3 regions of the Streptomyces sp. NPDC007205 genome follow, and region 2 is predicted to be linked to each of the others. Evidence: riboswitches for the same ligand, from Rfam matches in the RefSeq annotation. Region 2 holds a riboswitch; each other region holds the start of a gene.

Region 1 (2,255 bases), on a different contig from region 2:
CCGCGTGCGAGCCGCCGTTGAGGATGTTCATCATCGGCACCGGCAGCAGGTGCGCGTTCGGGCCGCCGAGGTAGCGGAAGAGGGGGAGGTCGGACGCCTCGGAGGCGGCGTGGGCGACGGCGAGGGAGACGCCGAGGATGGCGTTGGCGCCGAGGGAGCCCTTGTTGTCGGTGGCGTCCAGGTCGAACATGGCCTGGTCGATCAGGCGCTGCTCGGTGGCGTCGTAGCCGACCAGCTCCGGGCCGATCTGCTCGATGACGGCGAGGACAGCCTTCTCGACGCCCTTGCCCTGGTAACGGTTGGGGTCACCGTCGCGCAGCTCGATGGCCTCGAAGGCGCCGGTCGAGGCGCCGGACGGGACGGCGGCACGACCCGTGCTGCCGTCGTCGAGGCCGACCTCGACCTCGACCGTGGGGTTGCCTCGGGAGTCCAGGATTTCCCGGGCTACGACGACGTCGATGGACGGCACGAGCATCTCCTTCTTGGATGTGACGCTGGAAGTGCGGGGCTTGCTGCCTTACGGCTGTGCCTTGCGACTAGAGCCTAACCGTCTCCGGGGGATCGGCCACCGACCGACCGCCCCGTGGACGGGGAGGGGCACACAGACGGTACCCATTGTTCATGGGCGGAACAAAGGGTGGGTGCAGGGGGCACGTAGAAAAGGCGGGGCACGCAGAAACGGCGGGGCACACCGAAGAGGCGGGGCACACCGAAGAGGCGGGGGGCGCACAGAAAAGACCCCGCCCCGGCGCGTACGGGGGAACACGCGCCGGGGCGGGGAGCCCGTGGGGACGGGGGCGGACCCGAGGACTGCCGCCGCTTACTTCAGGTGCAGCTGCTGGCCCGGGTAGATGAGGTTCGCGTCCTCGACGATGTCCTTGTTCAGCTCGAAGAGCTTCTGCCAGCCGCCCTGGACGTGGTGCTCGACGGCGATGGAGCTGAGGGTGTCGCCCTTGACGACCTTGTACTCGCCGTCGCCCTTCTTGACCTTCTTGCCGGTCGGGGTGGTGACGGTCTTGCTCGCGGACGGAGCCGTGCGCTCGGCGGAGCGGGAGGCGGCCTGCTGGTCGGAGCGCGTGGTGGTGCTGGGCGCGGTGCTCTTCGACGAGGTGGTGTTCGAGGACGTGGTGTTCGAGGAGGTGCTGGGCGCAGAGCCGTTGTAGGCGGCGCCCGACAGGCCCGTGCCGCAGACCGGCCAGGCGCCCTTGCCCTGCGCGGCGAGGACCTTCTCGGCGACGGCTATCTGCTGCGCCTGGGTGGCCTGGTTGGCCTGCGGGGCATAGGCGGTGCCGCCGTACGCGGCCCAGGTGGAGGCGGAGAACTGCAGACCGCCGTAGTAGCCGTTGCCGGTGTTGATGGACCAGTTGCCGCCCGACTCGCACTGGGCGACCGCGTCCCACTCGGAGGCGGTGGCGGCGGAGGCGTTGCCGACCGCCATCAGCGGGGCGGCGACGGCGGCGCCGGTGACACCGGCGAGCGTGATGGCGCGGACGGCCTTGGACGGACGACGGTGCTTGCCCTTGCCGGAGAACAGCATGGATCAATCCCCTCACCGACGCCTGCGAGGTGAGCTGTCGGGTTCGGGCCGGTTGAGTTGCCCGGCCGCGCACTCGCTTTCGCGAGGCGCGGCTTCACCCCCAGCCGGTACCGGCGTGAACCGCCGGGCCCGGCACTTACCTTGGGTCCCCCGCTCCTGCCCACGGCGCTTGACGCGACGACTGTTCCCGGGCAACCGCTGGCAGGATTCGGCGTTGCGGCCGCCGGGGCTCGTGGTGACGAGCGGTCCTGACCGTAGACACGTGATCGAGGGAATTTCAAAGACGATCAGGGCTTCTGAGACTCATCCCACACTTTCACCGAATCGGACATCAGCGGCGAAAGGGGGCGTCAACTGCCGCTAGTTTCCGCCCTTTTCGGCACCGACTTCCAGGGTCTGACCGGCGGTGATGTGGTTCGGGTCGGCACCGATGACGCTCTTGTTCCCGTCGTAGAGCGCATGCCACCCGCCGGCGACGCCCAGGGAGTCGGCGATGGAGGCCAGGGTGTCCCCCTCACGCACGGTGTAGGCGTCCGTCGCGCGGCCGGCGTGACGGCCGGAAGAGGGGGCATTCTGACCGTTTGTCACGCTTTCGTCCGCACTGCCGCCCCGGTGGCGTCCGCCGCTGCCGAGCGCGCCGGTGTCGACCAGGCTCCAAGAACCGGCGGACTGCTGGTAATTGTCCGATTCGTCGGTACCGGGGGTTGCCGTCGGTGAG
Region 2 (2,255 bases):
TCCCGCGCTGGAGGACCTGTGGAAGGTGCTGCGGACCCTCGCGGCGGACGGCCTGACCGACGCCGAGCGGGACGTGGCCGTGCAGAACCTCGTCGGGGTGGCGCCGCTGAAGTACGAGACCGCGGCGGCCGTGGCGAGCACGCTGGCCGACCAGGTCGAGCAGCACCTGCCCGACGACTTCCAGGCGACGCTGTATCAGCAGCTGGCCGCGACGGGCACGGTGGAGGCCACGGCGGCCGTCGTGAACGCCTTCCCGGTGGACCGCCTGGTGACCGTCCTCGTCGGTGACGCGGCCCAGATCAAGGCGCCGGTCGAGGCGCTCGGCATCGGCGAAGTGACCGTGGTGGCGGCCGAGTAACAACGGCACGCACGCGTGGGGCCCTGACGGTCTACACACCGTCAGGGCCCCAGCTCTTCCACTCCCTTCCCCAGATGCCCGATTTGAGGCGGAGGTTGCCTGTCTGCCCTGTGGGATGCGCTACAAAGGCCCGGATTCGTTTGGGATTCGAAAGCCGCCTTCCGTAGCGTCGTCCGGGCTGTTCGTCAGGCAGTGCGCCGCACCCGCGGCACCGGACAGCCATCGCCGAGTCCCCGTACGGCGCGAGCCAGGGGAGCCGGGGACCCACCCTCCTGTCGCCGCCTTCGCGGCTGGAGGGGCCCAAGTCCCTGGGGTGAATCGGACGCCCACGCGTGAGCGAGGGGGTCCGTAGGAGACCTTCCTGCTCCGAACCCGTCAGCTAACCCGGTAGGCGAGAGGGAAGGAAAGGACCAGCCACTTCATGGCGTTCATGTGCGCCACCGGGAAGCACCGCAAGCCCGGCCGGGTCAAGCGCACCACCGCTCAGGCGGCCGGCATCGCGGCCCTCACCACCACCGGCGTCATCGGCACCCTCGCGGCGTCCCCGGCGACGGCCGCCGAGAACACCGCCGAGCAGACCGGCCTCACCCCGGTGATCAGCGTCGGCGACGACATCGCCGAGCAGATCGACGCACAGGCCGCCGCCCAGCAGCAGGCCGCCAACCAGAAGGCGGCCGAGCAGGCAGCGGCCAAGAGGGCCCAGGAGATCCGCGAGGCCAGGGCGCGCGCCGCCAGGGAGGCCGAGCGCAAGCAGCTGAACGCCTTCGTGGTCCCGATAGCGAACTCCTACGTCTCCACCGGCTACCAGGCCGGCAGCTCCCTGTGGTCCTCCGGCCACCACACGGGCATCGACTTCCACGCGGCCAGCGGCACGCCCGTTCACGCGGTCGGCACGGGCACCGTCGTCTCCACCGGGTGGGGCGGCGCGTACGGCAACGAGATCGTGATCAGGATGGCCGACGGCATGTACACCCAGTACGGCCATCTGTCGTCGATCGGCGTCACGGTGGGCCGGCAGGTCACCCCGGGCCAGCAGATCGGCCTGTCCGGCGCGACCGGCAACGTCACCGGTCCGCACCTCCACTTCGAGGCCCGTACGACCCCCGACTACGGCTCGGACGTCGACCCCGTCGCCTACCTCCGCAAGCACGGCGTGAACGTCTGACGACCCTGCCTCCCCCCGCGCAGCCCCGGCCCGCACCGGCCGGGGCTTTCGCTGATTTCCGGGGCGCCCACCGGATCCGCTGACCAAAAAATATCCATGGATTCCGGCCCGCCGTCGGAATGTCCGACGCATTGGAATAGAGTCACGGAACACGCGTCCATCGTCGACGTTTCACGGGGATTAGACGGAGGTCGGTCATGCGTATTCCGGCGCACTCGGTGTGTACGGCGATCCGGGACGACATCGTCGCCGGTGTCCACGAGCGCGGCGGCCGCCTCACCGAGGAAGTCCTGGCCCGCCGCTACGGCGTCTCACGGGTCCCCGTCCGCGAGGCCCTGCGCACCCTGGAGGCCGAGGGCTTCGTGGTGACCCGCCGGCACGCGGGCGCATGCGTGGCCGAACCGACCGAGCAGGAGGCCGCCGACCTGCTGGAGATGCGCAAGCTCCTGGAGCCGCTCGGGGCCGCCCGGGCCGCCCAGCGCCGCACGGAGGCCCACCTGAAGGTGCTGCGCGGCCTGGTCAGGCTCGGTCAGGAGCGGGCCAGGCGGGGCCACAGCGACGATCTGCGCTCCCTGGGCGGCTGGTTCCACGAAACGCTCGCCCAGGCCTGTGGCAGCCCCTCGCTGACCGCGATGCTCGGCCAGCTGCGGCACAAGATCGCCTGGATGTACGCGGTGGAGGCGCCGCCGAGCCCGGTGGAGGCCTGGGCGGAACACGGCGCCATCGTCGACG
Region 3 (2,255 bases), on a different contig from region 2:
AAGGTCGGAGGAACCGAGTTTGCGCAGAGAAGTCATGCTCTATGCCAACGCCGGCGATGGATGATCGCATTCCACCGCCGGCGAAGATCCCGCACATGGGGAAGTCAGGGGTTGAGGCCCTTGTCCCGCAGCCACGGCGCCGGGTCGATGCCGGCGGCCTGGCCGTCCGGGTGGACCTCCAGGTGCAGGTGCGGGCCGGTGACGTTGCCGGTGGCGCCGATGCGGCCGATGACCTCGCCGGTCGAGACCTTCTGGCCGACCTTGACGTTGATCGAGGACTGGTGGCAGAACCACAGCTCGGTGCCGTCGTCCAGAGTGAGGACCGTGCGGTAGCCGTAGGCGCCGGCCCAGCCGGCCTGGGTGATCGTGCCGCCGTGGACGGCCTTGATGAGGGTGCCGGTGGGAGCGGCGAAGTCGAGGCCGGTGTGGTAGCCGGAGGACCACATGGCCCCGGGCTGGCCGAAGGTGCCGGTGATCGTGTACGAGACGACGGGCAGCTGGTACTGCCTGGCCAGCTCGGCCAGGCGCTTGGCCTCGGCCGCCTTCTTGGCGTCGGCCTCCGCCTTCTCCTTGGCGGCGGTGGCCTTGGCGGCGGCCTCCTGCTCCGCCTTGGCCGCGGCGTCGGCGGTCTGCTTCTCGGCGGCGGCGAGCGTGGCGGCGGTGGCCTTGCTGTCGGCCTTGCCCTGCTGCTGCTCGGCCTGGGCCATGATCCGGTTGCGCAGCGCCTCGCCCGCGTCGGAGTCCTTGCTGTCGGCCGAGGTCACGCCGACGTTGCCGAGCGCGGTGGGGTGCTCCTGGTGCGCGTCGGAGGAGTCGTCGCCGAAGAGGTGGCCGACGGAGTCCAGGTCCGGCAGGGATATGGAGACCGGCGGCTTGCCGGTGTTGGCGCTGGCCATGCCGCCCGCGCCGACCGCGGCCAGTACGCCGACGCCGAGGACGGTGGAGCTGCGCGCGAAACCGCCGCGCTGCTTGGCGACGCGGTGCCGGCCGCGGACCGGGGCGACGGAGTCCTCGGTGGGGTTCCACTCCTCCCAGGGGCCCTCTTCGGCACGGTAGGCGCCGTAGCCGAAGGTCTCGGGCTCGGTCGGCGCGGGCATGGACGGGGCTTCTGGGGCAGGCCGGTTGGACGCCACTCGGGCGTACTCCTTTCCTTCCTCCGCCTACCGGGTTAGCTGACGGGTTCGGAGCAGGAAGGTCTCCTACGCGCGTATACCGACTGCGGCATTCGCGCGATTCACCCCAAGATGGTGGTTCCCCGGTTCCCTCGCAGGATTCGGCGCGTGCGCACGGAGCCGTCTCTTGTGACGGCTGGGACGACCGCGCTGCGTTATCGAACGTTAATAGACCTGCTGGTCACTTTCCAAGCCGTTCGGCTTGATCATTAACGATTTCACCCGTGGACTTACCGGCCAGGACTGCTGCAAAACGGGCGAGTTGACCGGCGTTCAGGAGTCTCGGCGTTTTTGATGGTGACTCAGATGTTATGCGCACGGCGGTCGAGCTGTCACCGTCGGTGACCTTGCCGGGCGGGGCCGGGAAACGGGTGTGCGCGCCGCCCTCCGCATGGGGTACTCTGGAGTCACAACGACGCGGGGTGGAGCAGCTCGGTAGCTCGCTGGGCTCATAACCCAGAGGTCGCAGGTTCAAATCCTGTCCCCGCTACTGAAGGCCCAGGGCCGGAATCCAGTGGATTCCGGCCCTGGGTGTTTTCAGCCCCCCAGCAGATGCCCGTTCGGCGCCTTGGCGGGTCCCGCCAGCTCCGGCAGTACGACCACCTGCGCACCCGCCCTGGCCAGGACCCCCGTACCGTCGGCCGAGGCAACGAACGTGTCCGGCTCCCGCCACGCGGTGACCACCCTGCGCACCCCCGCCCGCAGAATCAGCTCGGCGCAGGGCGCCGGCCGAGAGGCCCGCCGGGCACAGGGCTCCAGGCTGCTGTAGACCGTTGCGCCGGCCAGCCGGGAATCCGCCGGGTCGACCTTCGCCAGCGCCGCCTCCTCCGCGTGGACCACGGGGTCGTCGCCCTCCCGGGAATGGCCCCGGGCCAGCTCCGTACCGTCGGCGGCGACCACGACCGCGCCGACGCTGAACGCCGTCTCCGAGGGCGGGCACAGCGCGGCCAGGTCGCAGGCGGTGCGCAGCCAGTGGCGGTCGGCGGCGGCGGGGACCGGGCCGGTGCCGGGGGCCGTGGGCTCGTAGCGCATGAGGACCACGTCCTCGATGCGACGGGTCTCGGTGAGCCGCAGCCGGCCGGG

What was found. A riboswitch is a leader RNA that binds a small molecule or an ion and turns the genes downstream of it on or off. The one in region 2 is predicted to bind cyclic di-AMP.
Positions count from the first base shown of each region.
Region 1: another riboswitch for cyclic di-AMP. It lies ahead of ABZ624_RS27525 (transglycosylase family protein); the one in region 2 lies ahead of ABZ624_RS26300 (M23 family metallopeptidase).
Region 3: another riboswitch for cyclic di-AMP. It lies ahead of ABZ624_RS08760 (M23 family metallopeptidase); the one in region 2 lies ahead of ABZ624_RS26300 (M23 family metallopeptidase).

Region 1 covers NZ_JBEYEW010000019.1:45,063-47,317, reverse strand. The annotation lists gene eno (phosphopyruvate hydratase) at 1-475, opposite strand, end outside; gene ABZ624_RS27525 (transglycosylase family protein) at 821-1,537, opposite strand; cyclic di-AMP (ydaO/yuaA leader) riboswitch at 1,542-1,715, opposite strand; gene ABZ624_RS27520 (transglycosylase family protein) at 1,898-2,255, opposite strand, start outside.
Region 2 covers NZ_JBEYEW010000017.1:120,880-123,134, reverse strand. The annotation lists gene ABZ624_RS26305 (pitrilysin family protein) at 1-358, shown strand, start outside; cyclic di-AMP (ydaO/yuaA leader) riboswitch at 572-767, shown strand; gene ABZ624_RS26300 (M23 family metallopeptidase) at 780-1,523, shown strand; gene ABZ624_RS26295 (GntR family transcriptional regulator) at 1,721-2,255, shown strand, end outside.
Region 3 covers NZ_JBEYEW010000004.1:21,382-23,636, forward strand. The annotation lists gene ABZ624_RS08755 (aldo/keto reductase) at 1-36, opposite strand, end outside; gene ABZ624_RS08760 (M23 family metallopeptidase) at 105-1,133, opposite strand; cyclic di-AMP (ydaO/yuaA leader) riboswitch at 1,141-1,289, opposite strand; tRNA gene ABZ624_RS08765 (tRNA-Met) at 1,589-1,662, shown strand; gene ABZ624_RS08770 (dihydrofolate reductase family protein) at 1,710-2,255, opposite strand, start outside.